Regions from separate parts of the Pseudocitrobacter corydidari genome, predicted to be linked through region 1. Evidence: predicted binding sites of a transcription regulator. Region 1 holds the regulator's gene; the other holds the start of a gene.
What was found. Region 1 encodes CRP, which controls carbon source genes, mostly activating them, when cyclic AMP is high. Its sites were predicted from a motif close to ATGTGANNNNNNTCACAT; they were not measured.
Positions count from the first base shown of each region.

Region 2: G163CM_RS16275 (YjcB family protein) is a predicted target of CRP. The motif match lies at 2,705-2,722, and genes of this name have one in related genera.

Region 1 covers NZ_CP087880.1:4,270,430-4,277,858, reverse strand. The annotation lists gene G163CM_RS19805 (hydrolase) at 78-1,100, shown strand; gene G163CM_RS19800 (YheU family protein) at 1,097-1,315, shown strand; gene G163CM_RS19795 (phosphoribulokinase) at 1,342-2,211, shown strand; gene G163CM_RS19790 (OsmC family protein) at 2,293-2,697, opposite strand; gene crp (cAMP-activated global transcriptional regulator CRP) at 2,998-3,630, shown strand; gene G163CM_RS19780 (YccS/YhfK family putative transporter) at 3,679-5,754, shown strand; gene argD (bifunctional acetylornithine/succinyldiaminopimelate transaminase) at 5,747-6,964, opposite strand; gene G163CM_RS19770 (DUF3829 domain-containing protein) at 7,143-7,429, shown strand, end outside.
Region 2 covers NZ_CP087880.1:3,496,265-3,503,693, reverse strand. The annotation lists gene uvrA (excinuclease ABC subunit UvrA) at 1-1,462, opposite strand, end outside; gene ssb1 (single-stranded DNA-binding protein SSB1) at 1,710-2,240, shown strand; gene G163CM_RS16275 (YjcB family protein) at 2,296-2,577, opposite strand; gene soxS (superoxide response transcriptional regulator SoxS) at 2,850-3,179, opposite strand; gene soxR (redox-sensitive transcriptional activator SoxR) at 3,267-3,725, shown strand; gene G163CM_RS16260 (glutathione S-transferase family protein) at 3,989-4,657, shown strand; gene G163CM_RS16255 (NCS2 family permease) at 5,072-6,421, shown strand; gene G163CM_RS16250 (transketolase family protein) at 6,536-7,429, opposite strand, start outside.

The DNA.
Region 1 (7,429 bases):
CACCGCCCATTTTCTTAAACACAATCAAAAAGTGACGGTATAGTAGTCAGCAGATTAAAAGAGAACATCGCAACGTTATGGCCCAAATTACTCCCGCAGAGTTTGCTGTCCCGCAGGACGACTCCTCCACGTTTCGCCCAATGCCCGGCGTCAGCAACCCGCATCTGCAAACTATGCTGCCGAGGCTTATCCGCCGTCGGCTACACTTTACGCCGCACTGGCAGCGCCTCGATTTACCGGACGGCGACTTTCTGGATATCGCCTGGAGCGAAGACCCAATGCAGGCGAGGCACAAGCCGCGTCTGGTCGTATTCCACGGCCTGGAAGGCAGCCTGCACAGCCCCTATGCACACGGTCTGATTCAGGCGGCGAAGGAACGCGGCTGGCTCGGCGTGGTGATGCACTTTCGCGGCTGTAGCGGCGAACCGAATCGCCTTAACCGTATTTATCATTCCGGTGAAACAGAAGACGGCACCTGGTTTTTAAACTGGCTGAAGCAGGAACTGGGCGATGCGCCTACTGCGGCGGTCGGTTATTCGCTCGGCGGCAACATGCTCGCCTGCCTGCTGGCGAAAGAAGGCCCCACGGTTCCGCTGGATGCTGCGGTGATTGTCTCCGCGCCATTCGTGCTGGAAGCCTGTAGCTATCATATGGAAAAGGGCTTTTCGCGGGTGTACCAGCGCTATTTGCTGAACCTGTTAAAAGGCAACGCCTCGCGCAAACTGGCGGCCTATCCCGGCACGCTGCCGGTCGATTTACGCCAGCTGAAGCGCGTGCGCAAAATCCGTGAATTTGATGACCTGATTACCGCCAAAATTCACGGTTTCGCCGACGCTATCGACTATTATCGTCAATGTAGCGCCATGCCGTTGCTCAATCAGATAGCCATTCCGACGCTGATTATTCATGCGAAGGACGATCCGTTTATGGATCACCACGTTATCCCCGACGCCGACTCGCTTCCCGCCTGCGTCGAATATCAGTTAACGGAACATGGCGGCCACGTCGGCTTTATCGGCGGCACCTTCCGCCGCCCGAAAATGTGGCTGGAACAACGTATTCCCGACTGGCTGATGCCGTGGCTTGGAGGTGAAAAATGATCATTCCGTGGCAAGACATCGACGCTGAAACGCTCGATAACCTGATTGAAAGCTTTGTGTTGCGTGAAGGCACCGATTATGGTGAATATGAACGTTCACTTGCGCAAAAGGTCGCCGACGTAAAACAGCAACTACAACGCGGCGAAGCGGTACTGGTGTGGTCGGAACTTCATGAAACCGTCAACATCATGCCCCGCAGCCAGTTTCGCGGTTAATCTTACCGACTCGGGAGTTGTTCGCTATGTCTGCCAAACATCCGGTTATCGCCGTCACGGGTTCCAGCGGGGCGGGAACCACCACCACCAGCCTCGCGTTCCGCAAGATTTTCGCCCAGCTCAAACTTCGCGCCGCGGAAGTGGAAGGCGACAGCTTTCATCGCTACACGCGTCCGGAAATGGATTTAGCCATTCGTAAAGCGCGTGATATGGGCCGTCATATCAGCTACTTCGGCCCGGATGCCAACGACTTCAGCCTGCTGGAACAGACGTTCCGCGAGTACGGGCACAGCGGTACCGGACAGTCGCGAAAATATCTGCACACCTACGATGAAGCGGTGCCGTGGAATCAGGTGCCGGGAACCTTTACCCCCTGGCAACCGCTGCCTGAGCCGACCGACGTGCTGTTCTATGAAGGGCTGCACGGCGGCGTGGTCACCCCGCATCATGATGTGGCAAAGCATGTCGATTTACTGGTAGGCGTGGTGCCGATTGTAAACCTGGAGTGGATCCAAAAGATGATCCGCGACACCAGCGAGCGCGGTCACTCCCGCGAGGCGGTGATGGATTCCGTGGTGCGTTCGATGGAAGATTACATCAACTACATCACCCCGCAGTTCTCGCGCACCCATCTTAACTTCCAGCGTGTGCCAACGGTCGATACCTCCGATCCCTTCGCCGCCAAAGGCATTCCGTCGCTGGATGAGAGCTTTGTGGTGATCCACTTCCGCAATCTCGACAATATCGATTTCCCCTGGCTGCTGGCGATGCTGCAAGGCTCGTTTATCTCTCATATGAATACGCTGGTCGTTCCCGGCGGCAAGATGGGGCTGGCGATGGAATTGATCATGACGCCGCTGGTGCAGCGGTTGATGGAAGGGAAGAAGATTGGGTGAAATAGCACCTTACCCGACCTACAAAGCTTTCGTAGGTCGGATAAGGCGTAGCCGCCATCCGACATAAAGGCGACGCGGGCGTTACCCCTCCACCACCTCATAAGAATGGGTAATGTTCACCGCTTTGCCCAGCATCAGCGCCACTGAACAGTACTTCTCAGCGGACAAATCCACCGCCCGGGACACCGCCGCATCTTTCAGTTCTTTGCCGGTCACAATGAAGTGCAGATTGATGTGCGTGAACAGACGTGGCGCTTCTTCGCGGCGTTCAGAGGTCAGCTTAACTTCACAATCGGTCACGTCGTAACGGCCCTTTTGCAGGATTGACACGACGTCAATAGCGCTACAACCGCCCGCAGCCATCAGCACGACTTCCATCGGGCTTGGCGCTTTATCACCTGAGTTGCCATCCATTAGAATCTGGTGCCCGGAAGCCGACTCACCCAGGAAGGTTAACCCTTCAACCCATTTCACACGCGCTTGCATAATAGTCACTCCAGAGTTGCAAATTTATTGTCAGATTACGCGCACATAACAAATCTCGCAACGGAAGTAGACCTGGGTCATGCTGAAGCGAGACACCAGGAGACACACGGCGAAAGCTATGCTAAAACAGTCGGGATGCTACAGAGATACATAAACGTACTGCATGTATGCAGAGGACATCACATACTGGCTGCGACAATTTTTGACGGCCAACTTCCCAGGTAGAGGGAAGGACATTATTTCCACCAGTGGTAGCCTGATTTGCCGCTGGCGATAGCTTATAACAGAGGATAACCGCGCATGGTGCTTGGCAAACCGCAAACAGACCCGACACTCGAATGGTTCTTGTCTCATTGCCACATTCATAAGTACCCATCGAAGAGCACGCTGATTCACCAGGGTGAAAAAGCGGAAACGCTGTACTACATCGTTAAAGGCTCCGTGGCAGTACTCATCAAGGATGAGGAAGGCAAAGAGATGATCCTTTCCTACCTCAACCAGGGCGATTTCATCGGTGAACTGGGCCTGTTTGAAGAAGGCCAGGAACGTAGCGCCTGGGTTCGGGCGAAAACCGCCTGTGAAGTGGCTGAAATCTCCTATAAGAAATTCCGTCAGCTCATCCAGGTTAACCCGGATATCCTGATGCGTCTCTCCTCTCAGATGGCGCGCCGTCTGCAGGTTACCTCTGAGAAAGTGGGCAACCTGGCGTTCCTCGACGTTACCGGTCGTATCGCACAGACGCTGCTGAATCTGGCAAAACAGCCGGATGCCATGACCCACCCGGACGGTATGCAGATCAAAATCACCCGTCAGGAAATCGGTCAGATCGTCGGTTGCTCCCGCGAAACCGTGGGCCGCATTCTGAAGATGCTGGAAGATCAGAACCTGATCTCCGCACACGGTAAAACGATCGTCGTTTACGGCACGCGTTAATCTCGTCTGACGGCGTATTGTTCGCGCAATACGCCGTTTTTGTCTCTTATGTGGCGCAGGCTGATTTACCACCCGGAAGTCAACTATGCACTGCGGCAAACGCTGGTGTTATGTTTGCCGGTCGCCGTCGGCCTGATCCTCGGCCAGCTTCAACACGGCTTACTGTTCTCTTTAGTGCCTGCCTGCTGCAACATCGCCGGGCTGGATACTCCCCATAAACGCTTCTTCAAACGCCTGATTATCGGTGGGTCTCTGTTCGCCGGTTGCAGCCTGATTGTGCAACTGTTGCTGGCCGATGATATCCCGCTGCCGTTTATTCTTACCGGTCTGGCGATGGTGCTGGGCGTTACCGCCGAAATCAGCGCGCTGCACGGGCGATTGCTTCCGGCCTCGCTGATTGCCGCCATTTTTACCCTGAGCCTGGCGGGCAATATGCCCATCTGGGAACCGCTGCTTATCTACGCGCTCGGCACGCTATGGTACGGGCTGTTTAACTGGTTCTGGTTCTGGCTATGGCGCGAACAGCCGCTGCGCGAGTCGTTGAGCCTGCTTTACCGCCAACTGGCGGAGTACTGCGAAGCCAAATATAGCCTGCTGACGCAACATACCGACCCCAATACCGCCCTGCCGCCGTTGCTTAATCGTCAGCAGAAAGTGGTCGACCTGATTTCCCAGTGTTACCAGCAGATGCACATGCTGGCGGCCAATCAGCACAATGATTACAAGCGCCTGCTGCGCGCCTTCCAGATGGGGCTGGATTTACAGGAACACATTTCGGTGAGCCTGCACCAGCCAGAAGAGGTGCAAAAACTGGTCGAGCGCAGCCACGCCGAAGCGGTAATCCGCTGGAACGCGCAAACCGTCGCCGCGCGCCTGCGGGTAATGGCCGATGACATTCTTTATCACCGCTTCCCGACGCGCTTCAATATGGATAAGCAAATTGGCGCGCTGGAGAAAATTGCCCGCCAGCATCCCGATAACCCGGTCGGGCAGTTCTGCGCCTGGCACTTCAGCCGCATCGCCAAAGTCCTGCGCGCGCAGCGTCCGCTTTATCCGCGTAACCTGATGGCCGATAAAGAGCGCCGCCTGCCGCTGTTCCCGGCGCTGAAAAGCTATCTGTCGCTGAAATCGCCCGCCCTGCGTAATGCCGCGCGTTTAAGCGTGATGTTGAGCATCGCCAGCCTGATGGGCGCGGCGCTGCATCTGCCGAAACCCTACTGGATATTAATGACCGTCTTGCTGGTGACGCAAAACGGCTACGGCGCGACGCGTGTGCGTATCTTCCACCGAGCGGCGGGCACGCTGGCGGGGCTGGTTATCGCCGCGGTCACGCTGCACTACCATTTCCCGGAGGGATTCGCGCTGACCGCGATGCTGGTGATCACCCTGATAAGTTATCTGATCATTCGTAAAAGCTACGGCTGGGCGACCGTGGGTTTCACCATTACGGCGGTATATACCCTGCAATTGCTGACGCTCAACGGCGAGCAGTTTATCGTCGCGCGTTTCGCCGATACGATTATCGGCTGCCTGATTGCCTTTGGCGGCATGCTGTGGCTGTGGCCGCAGTGGCAAAGCGGTCTGCTGCGCAAAAATGCGCACTCTGCGCTGGAGGCGGATCAGGAAGCAATACAGTTAATTTTGAGTGACGATCCTTCCGCTGAAAAACTGGCGTATCAACGTATGCGCGTCAACCAGGCGCACAACGCCCTGTTTAACTCGCTCAATCAGGCGATGCAGGAACCGGGCTTTAATACGCACTATCTGGAAGATATGAAACTGTGGGTGACCCACAGCCAGTTCATCGTCGAGCATATCAACGCCATGACCACGCTTGCGCGCGAGCACGACACGCTCTCGCCGGAGCTGATGCAACGTTATCTGGAATCGTGTGAAGTCGCCCTGCAACGCTGTCAGCAGCGCCTGGAGTATGATGAATCGGGCAGCAGTGGGGATGTGAACATCATGGAGTCGCCGGATACGCTCTCCCACGGGCCACTCAGCACCATGGAACAGCATCTCCAGCGTATTCTGGGCCACCTCAACACCATGCACACCATTTCGTCGGTGGCATGGCGTCAGCGGCCGCGGCACGGTATCTGGCTAAACCGCCATATCAACTGACAACTTTCGCCACCGCCTGCGCAAAGCGCGTCATACCGTCATCGATCTCTTTCTCTTCCACCACCAGCGACGGCGCAAAACGCATCACGTCTGGCCCGGCGTTCAGCACCATGACACCGGCATCAGCGGCCGCGTAAAGGAATTCACGCGCGCGGCCTTTGTACGGTTCTTTCAGCTCGGCACCAATCAGCAGCCCCATTCCGCGAATATCGCTGAAAACGTCATACTTCGCGTCGATATCCTGCAAATGCTGCACAAAACGCTCGCGTTTGGCATGAACGCCATCCAGCACTTCCGGCGTATTGATAATATCGAACGCCGCGCCCGCCACGGCACAGGCCAGCGGGTTACCGCCATAGGTCGAGCCGTGGGAGCCGACGTGGAATGCGCTGGCAATCTCTTCGGTGGTGAGCATGGCGCTAATCGGGAAACCACCGCCCAAAGCTTTCGCGCTGGTGAGGATATCCGGCGTCACGCCATAGTGCATATAGGCGAACAGCGAACCGGTACGCCCCATCCCGCTCTGCACTTCATCAAACACCAACAGCGCCTGATGTTTATCGCACAGGTCACGCAGCCCCTGTAAAAATTCCGGCGTCGCGGCCAGCACGCCGCCTTCGCCCTGAACGGGTTCGACCACAATCGCGCAGGTATGGTCATCAATCACCGCTTCAACCGCGTGCAAATCGTTAAACGGCACGTGGACGATATCGGCCGGTTTTGGGCCAAAGCCATCGGAGTATTTCGGCTGGCCGCCGACGGAAACCGTAAACAGCGAGCGACCATGGAAGGCGTTGTGGAAGGCAATAATCTTACTTTTGTACGGGCTATGACGCGTAGAGGCGTAGTAACGCGCCAGTTTGAACGCGGTTTCGTTGGCTTCAGTGCCGGAGTTCATAAACACCACGCGCTCGGCAAAGGTGGCGTCCACCAGCTTCTGCCCCAGACGCAGCGCCGGTTCATTGGTAAACACGTTACTGGTATGCCACAGGGTTTCACCCTGGGTTTTCAGCGCCTCAACCAGCGCCGGATGGCAATGCCCCAGCGCCGTCACCGCAATCCCGCCGGCGAAATCGACGTACTCTTTCCCCTGCTGATCCCACACGCGGCTGCCTTTACCTTTTACCGGGATAAACTCCGCCGGTGCATAAATTGGCAAAATCACCTGATCGAACGTCGCGCGGGTAATTGCAGGTTGTTTGGTTGTCATGTCATGCCCTTCTGTGATTATGCAGCAATGATTATGAAATTATAATCACAAAATATGCATAAAAAATCACTCAATGGCAATATGCAATTGCGAATACAGGCGATTTTTGCTTTATGTTTTTCGCAGAAAAGTTATGCTGCGCAATCGTAACAATGGAAATAATCACTAAGGGAATAGTATGTTTCTAAAACGCATCGCCATTGTCTCGCTGTGCATGGGGCTGCTTTGCGGCTGTGATAACACCCACGATGAAACACCGCCAACGTCTGCACAAACTGATAGCCTTGATGCGCATAATAGCGTGGCGATGAAAGCCAATCAGTGGCTGGACATTATCAATAACGATTCCGACGCCTATCAGTATGACAAAAGCAGTGAGGAAGATGTTGAATTGCCAACGGTTATCGGTCAGCAACTTGTCTGGGTCAAAGAGAGCTACTTTAAAACAGTCAAAGAACAACGGCT
Region 2 (7,429 bases), 770 kb from region 1:
AAAGGGTTTCTGCCGAACGGGAGAGCGTCAGGTAGTTCAGGCCAACGTTGACCAGGAACTTCAGGCGATCGCCAATCTCTTTCAGCACTTTTTCGGCGATTTTCGCGCGCTGGCCGGAAAGTTTCAGATTATTGAAGAAGTCCATCGCATGGCCGATGCTCATGTCTGAGATGGTCGGCAGCGGGGTATTTTCAACATACACGTGACGCGCTTCGCGACGCAGACGTGTACCTTCACAGCTGGCGCATGGACGGTTGCTGATGAATTTCGCCAGCTCTTCGCGCACCGCGCTGGATTCCGTCTCTTTATAACGGCGTTCCATGTTGTGCAGCACGCCTTCAAACGGATGACGACGCACGGAGGTATCGCCGCGATCGTTCATGTATTTGAATTCGATGGATTCTTTACCGGAACCGTACAGCACTACTTTCTGCACTGATGCGTTCAGGCTGCCCCACGGCGCTTCAACGTCGAAATCATAATGCTCTGCCAGCGAGCGCAGCATCTGGAAATAGTAGAAGTTACGGCGATCCCAACCGCGAATCGCGCCACCTGCCAGCGACAGCTCCGGGTTTTGGATGATGCGGTCCGGGTCGAAATATTGCTGCACGCCCAGGCCGTCACAGGTTGGGCACGCGCCCGCCGGGTTGTTGAACGAGAACAGACGCGGTTCCAGTTCGCTCATGCTGTAGCCGCAAATTGGGCAGGCGAAGTTGGCGGAGAAGAGCAGTTCGTCCGCTTTCGGATCGTCCATATCAGAGACGATTGCGGTGCCGCCGGAAAGCTCCAGCGCGGTTTCAAACGACTCGGCCAGACGCTGCGCCAGGTCTTCGCGCACCTTGAAGCGGTCGATAACCACTTCAATGGTGTGTTTCTTTTGCAGCTCCAGCGTCGGCGGATCGGAGAGGTCACACACTTCGCCATCAATACGCGCGCGGATATAGCCCTGGCTTGCCAGGTTTTCCAGCGTTTTGGTGTGCTCGCCTTTACGCTCTTTAATGATTGGCGCCAGCAGCATCAGGCGTTTGCCTTCCGGCTGCGTCAGCACGTTGTCGACCATCTGGCTCACGGTTTGCGCCGCCAGCGGCACGTCGTGATCCGGACAGCGCGGCTCGCCGACGCGTGCGTACAGCAGACGCAGGTAGTCGTGAATTTCGGTAATGGTCCCGACCGTGGAACGCGGGTTATGGGAGGTCGACTTCTGCTCAATAGAGATGGCAGGCGACAGCCCTTCGATATGATCGACATCCGGCTTCTCCATCAGCGACAGGAACTGGCGCGCATACGCAGAAAGCGATTCGACGTAGCGACGCTGCCCCTCGGCGTAAAGGGTGTCGAAAGCCAGTGAAGATTTGCCAGACCCCGACAGCCCGGTAACGACAATCAGTTTGTCGCGCGGGATGATGAGGTTGATATTTTTGAGATTGTGGGTGCGGGCGCCCCGAACTTCGATCTTATCCATTTACCTTTCCCGGTAGAGACTCGGCTTGCCAGATTTGCTTGAAGGACAAACGGCGGAAACGGCTAATTATGACACAACTCACCCTGAATGAATATACAGTAGTGGAATGTGCATTCCATTGTTGAGTGTAAGATATTCAACGTAAACGAGTTTAGTGGAATCACCGTCGCATGCTATCAAAACGCCTCTTTGAAATGCTACAATCGCGCGTTTACACTATTAAGAAACACATTCAGGAGAGACAATCATGGCCAGCAGAGGCGTAAACAAGGTGATTCTCGTCGGTAATCTGGGCCAGGACCCGGAAGTACGCTACATGCCGAATGGTGGCGCAGTTGCCAACATTACGCTGGCTACTTCCGAATCCTGGCGTGATAAAGCGACCGGTGAAATGAAAGAGCAGACTGAATGGCACCGTGTTGTGCTGTTCGGCAAACTCGCGGAAGTTGCGGGTGAATACCTGCGTAAAGGCTCTCAGGTTTATATTGAAGGCCAGCTGCGTACCCGTAAATGGACCGATCAGTCCGGCGTTGAAAAATACACCACCGAAGTGGTTGTGAACGTTGGCGGCACCATGCAGATGCTGGGTGGCCGTCAGGGCGGTGGCGCACCGGCAGGTGGTCAGGGTCAGCAGCAGGGCGGTTGGGGCCAGCCTCAGCAGCCGCAGGGCGGCAACCAGTTCAGCGGCGGCGCGCAGTCTCGTCCGCAGCAGCAACAGTCCGCACCGGCACCGTCTAACGAACCGCCGATGGACTTCGACGACGATATCCCGTTCTGATTTTCAGACATAAAAAAACCTGCGAAAGCAGGTTTTTTTATGGATAAGATTTTTATCAGGTCAACACCATCGGCCATTCTGGCGGTGTCTGGCTCATCACTTCCACCATCACCTCTTTGATGTTATTGCAGATAGTCGCAATATCCACCATCGTAATTCCCAGCAACCCCGTTGCGAACCAGCAGGCCGACGCCACACCCAGCGCGCTACAAATCACCGCGAGGCCCGCGTAATCAGCTTTGCGTAAGCGAATTTTCAGAGTACTGGCAAGGAACATCAGAATGGCGCTGAAAAGCGGCCAGCGTAACAGTACGACACCTGTAGAGATGGAAACCATGAGACCTTATCCTCAGAGATAAACGGTATGCCCTGACAGCGCGGCGTTCTCACGAAGGTGTAGTCCACTCTGGCTATCGACAGGCAATCACAAATGATATGAAACGCTGTTTTTGTTTCACTCTATACTGTGAACTATATCACAATTGCTGTTTTATTCACCAGAGGTAAACGCAGCAAAATGCGCCATTTATCGCTGACAATAGTTACATAAGGAAAGGGCTCTGTTTTACCTGCACGCCGGATAAGCGCAAGCGTCATCCGGCGCGATGCTTATGCTGACAGGCGATGGCGATAGTCGCTCGGCGTGCGGTCGAATTCGCGGCGGAATACGCGCGAGAAGGTCTGCTGGGAAACATAACCCAGGTCCATCGCAATATCGAAAATCGGGCGCTGGGTATTTCGCAGCTCTTGTGCGGCCAATAACAGACGGCGCTGGCGAATGTAGTCGCCCAGCGTTTGATGCATCTCGGTGCGGAACATCCGTTGCAGATACCATTTTGAGTATCCGGATTTTTTCGCCACGACATCAATGTTAAGTGGTTGATCGATATGTTCATCTATCCATTCGATAAGCGTTTGAATAATTTCCCGATGGGACATAAGGCTCTCCCCGTTGTCTATTTTTGCTTCAACTTTTGTCTTGCTGGCGAGTATAATTCCTCAAGTTAACTTGAGGTAAAGCAGAAAATGGAAAAAAAACCAACGCGCATTAAAACGCTGCTCACGCCGGGTGAAGTCGCCCGACGTACCGGGGTTGCCGTCTCCGCTTTGCACTTCTATGAGAGCAAAGGGCTCATCCGCAGCCAGCGTAACGCGGGCAATCAGCGGCGATACAAACGTGACGTGCTGCGCTATGTAGCAATCATTAAAATCGCGCAGCGGCTGGGCATCCCGCTCGCCACGATCGGCGAGTCGCTGGGCGTGGTGCCGGAAGGGCATACGCTGGGGCAAAAAGACTGGAAACGCCTGACCACCCAGTGGCGTCAGGAGCTGGATAAACGCATTCACTCGATGGAAGCGCTGCGCGATCAGCTTGATGGCTGCATTGGCTGCGGCTGTATGTCGCTGCGGGACTGCCCGCTGCGTAACCCTGGCGACAAACTGGGGGAAGAAGGAACGGGCGCGCGCCTGCTGGAAGACGAATAAAAAACGAAAGCGCCACAACTGGGCGCTTTCGTATGTTCCGGTCTTTGTCTTTCGCTCTATCCCACTGGTTCATGGGAGGGTTTCCCCCGACATCAGCATCCCTCGGTCGAGCTACGGGTTGGAGGTTCCGGTTTGTGCTGACACTTTAAGTCTACCTCTACTCCCCCTGTTCGCCAGTCGGATTAACGCTTTTTTCGCCGCAATTTTTACGGGGATTGCCGTCTGTTCCTATAGTTAATTTGAACAAACCTGCGGAGAAAACCATGTTAACCGTCCACCATCTGAATCAATCCCGCTCGCAGCGCGTACTCTGGGCGCTGGAAGAATTAAATCTGCCTTACCAGATTGTCCGCTATCAGCGCGGGGCCAATATGCTGGCACCTGAATCTTTGAAAAAAATTCATCCGCTGGGTAAATCGCCGATTGTCGAGAATGATGGCCACGTTATCGCTGAATCCGGGGCGATCCTCGAATATCTTCAGGAAATCGGCGATCCCGAAAGCCGCTTTAAACCGCAGGACATTGACGGCAAATTGCAGTATCGCTTCTGGCTGCACTATGCCGAAGGCTCGTTGATGTCGCTCATGATGATCAAGCTGGTTTTGCAGATGCTGGGCAAATCCCCGGTGCCGTTGGGGTTGCGCACGGTGGGGAAAGTGCTGGGAACGGGCGTCCAGAAAGCCTGGCTGAATAAGCAGATTGCCACACATGCCGGGTTTATCGAGTCGCATCTTGCGAAAACACCGTGGTTTGCGGGGGAAACGCTGAGCATGGCGGATATTCAGATGAGTTTTCCACTGTTTGCGCTGCTTTCTCGCGGCGGGATACCGTCTCTGCCCAATATTGCCGCATGGAAGGCGCGTGTGGAAGCGCGTCCGGCCTGGCAACAGGCGATTGAAAAGGGCGGTCCTTTTTCGCTGCCAGGCGAGTAGCGCCAAATTTGCAACGAAAATGTTGTTGGATTGCGCATGAACGATAACGTTTGCGCATAGGTTGGTGATTTCTTCATCGTCATAAGCGAAATTTAGCGAAATGACGTAAACATCAGTTGAAAATGGTGCCATAAAAACCAGATAATCGTTTGCCTTCAAATTCTGACGCCTTCTGCTGGCATTTTTGACGTTTTATGCTTAGTCAATTTGCCGGTGTCGTCCAGAAAATACCCATTCTGCATGTGCAGCGTGGAAGGTAACGCTCAACCGTTTTGTATGCGCGGAGTTAAACGTTTGCTTTTTTGCGGCTCCCCTTTGCCGCGAGCTTTAAGCACAAGGAGATGACGTTTAGCTGGCAGTGGATTGTCCACCACGCATACAGCGAATGATAAAAATTTTCAGGGGATGTTTTCTATGTCTACGCCTTCAGCGCGTACCGGCGGTTCACTCGACGCCTGGTTTAAAATTTCTGCTCGTGGTAGCTCCGTTCGTCAGGAGATTGTCGCCGGTCTTACCACCTTCCTGGCGATGGTCTATTCCGTCATCGTTGTGCCGGGGATGCTCGGCAAAGCGGGCTTCCCGCCTGCTGCGGTCTTCGTGGCCACCTGCCTGGTGGCGGGCGTCGGCTCCATCGTGATGGGCCTGTGGGCGAATCTGCCGCTGGCTATTGGCTGTGCTATCTCGCTGACCGCGTTCACCGCGTTCAGTCTGGTGCTGGGCCAGCACATCAGTATTCCGGTCGCGCTCGGCGCGGTCTTTCTGATGGGGGTTCTGTTCACCATTATTTCTGCGACCGGCATCCGTAGCTGGATCTTGCGCAATTTGCCGCAGGGCATCGCTCACGGCACCGGTATCGGTATCGGCCTGTTCCTGCTGCTGATTGCGGCGAACGGCGTCGGCCTGGTGATCAAGAACCCGCTGGATGGCTTGCCGGTTGCGCTGGGGCATTTTGCCAGCTTCCCGGTGATTATGTCGCTGATCGGTCTGGCGATGATCATCGGCCTCGAAAAACTGAAAGTGCCGGGCGGCATTCTGCTGACCATCATCGGTGTGTCGATTGTCGGCCTGATTTTTGACCCGAATGTGCACTTCTCTGGTTTCTTCGCTATGCCTTCTCTGAGCGATGACAACGGTAACTCTCTGATTGGCAGCCTGGATATTATGGGCGCGCTGAATCCGATCGTGCTGCCAAGCGTGTTGGCGCTGGTGATGACGGCGGTGTTCGATGCCACCGGCACCATTCGTGCCGTAGCCGGTCAGGCTAACCTGCTGGATAAAGACGGGCAGATCATCAACGGCGGCAAAGCGCTGACCACTGACTCCCTGAGCAGCGTGTTCTCCGCGTTTGTTGGCGCAGCGCCAGCGGCAGTGTATATCGAATCTGCGGCCGGTACGGCGGCGGGCGGCAAAACGGGCTTAACGGCGATCACCGTCGGCGTACTGTTCCTGTTGATCCTGTTCCTCTCTCCGCTCTCTTATCTGGTTCCGGCCTATGCCACCGCTCCGGCGCTGATGTACGTTGGCCTGCTGATGCTGAGCAACGTGGCGCGCATCGATTTCAACGACTTTGTTGATGCGATGTCTGGCCTGATTACCGCCGTTTTCATCGTACTGACCTGTAACATCGTGACCGGCATTATGATTGGTTTCGCGACGCTGGTGGTTGGCCGCGTGGTATCGGGTGAATGGCGTAAGCTGAACATTGGCACCATCGTGATTGCGGTGGCGCTGGTGGCGTTTTATGCGGGCGGCTGGGCAATTTAAATCGTGTTAATGCGGGCTTTATTGGCCTGATAAGCGCAGCGCCTTCAGGCTATTTACAGCGTGCTCCCTACAGTTCCTCTAAAGCGGCCTCACGGCCGCTTTTTTATCCCTGAATTACAGCAGTTCCCTTGCCGCCGCGATGATATCATCACGCGTCAACCCATACTCCTGCTCCAGAAATTCCTGTGTGCCTACCTGACCATAGCGTTCTTTCACGCCCACGCGACGCATCGGCACCGGGCAGGTTTCCACCAGGACTTCCGCCACTGCTGAACCCAGCCCGTTATGAATGCTGTGGTTTTCGCAGGTGACAATTCTCCCGGTTTTCTCGGCATAGTTCTTCACCAGCATGCGGTCAATTGGCTTGAGCGTAAACATATCGATAACGGCGGCGCTCACCCCTTCAGCAGAAAGCTTTTCTGCCGCTTCCAGCGCTTTCGCCACCATAATGCCGTTGGCAATTAACGTGATGTCATTACCGTCGCGCAGAACATTGCCTTTACCGATGGTGAATGTTGAACCCGCCTGATAAACCGTTGGCGCCTGTTTGCGGATGGTACGTACCCAATAGAAACCCTCCAGCGTGGCGAGCTGGCGCAGAATATCTTTAAACATCACCGCGTCGGTGACTTCCAGAACCACGGAGTGCGCCAGCCCGCGCACGATGCCCATATCCTCAAACGACATATGCGTGCCGCCGTTGTGGCAAGCGGTGACGCCCGCGTCAGAGGCGATGACTTTGACGTTATTGCGCTGATAATCCAGCGACATAAACAACTGGTCGAAACAGCGACGGCTGGCGAACGCGGTAAACGTGTGGACGAACGGCTTTCGCCCGGTGAGCGCCAGGCCTGCCGCAGTGCCAATCACGTTGGCTTCCATGATCCCGCAGTTAATAACGTGGCGGGGGAATTCACGCTGTACGCTATCCATCGCCATCGAGCTCATCAGGTCAGCTTCCAGCGCGATAATCTCGCTACCTGAGTTGACCTGTTCAGCGATAAACCC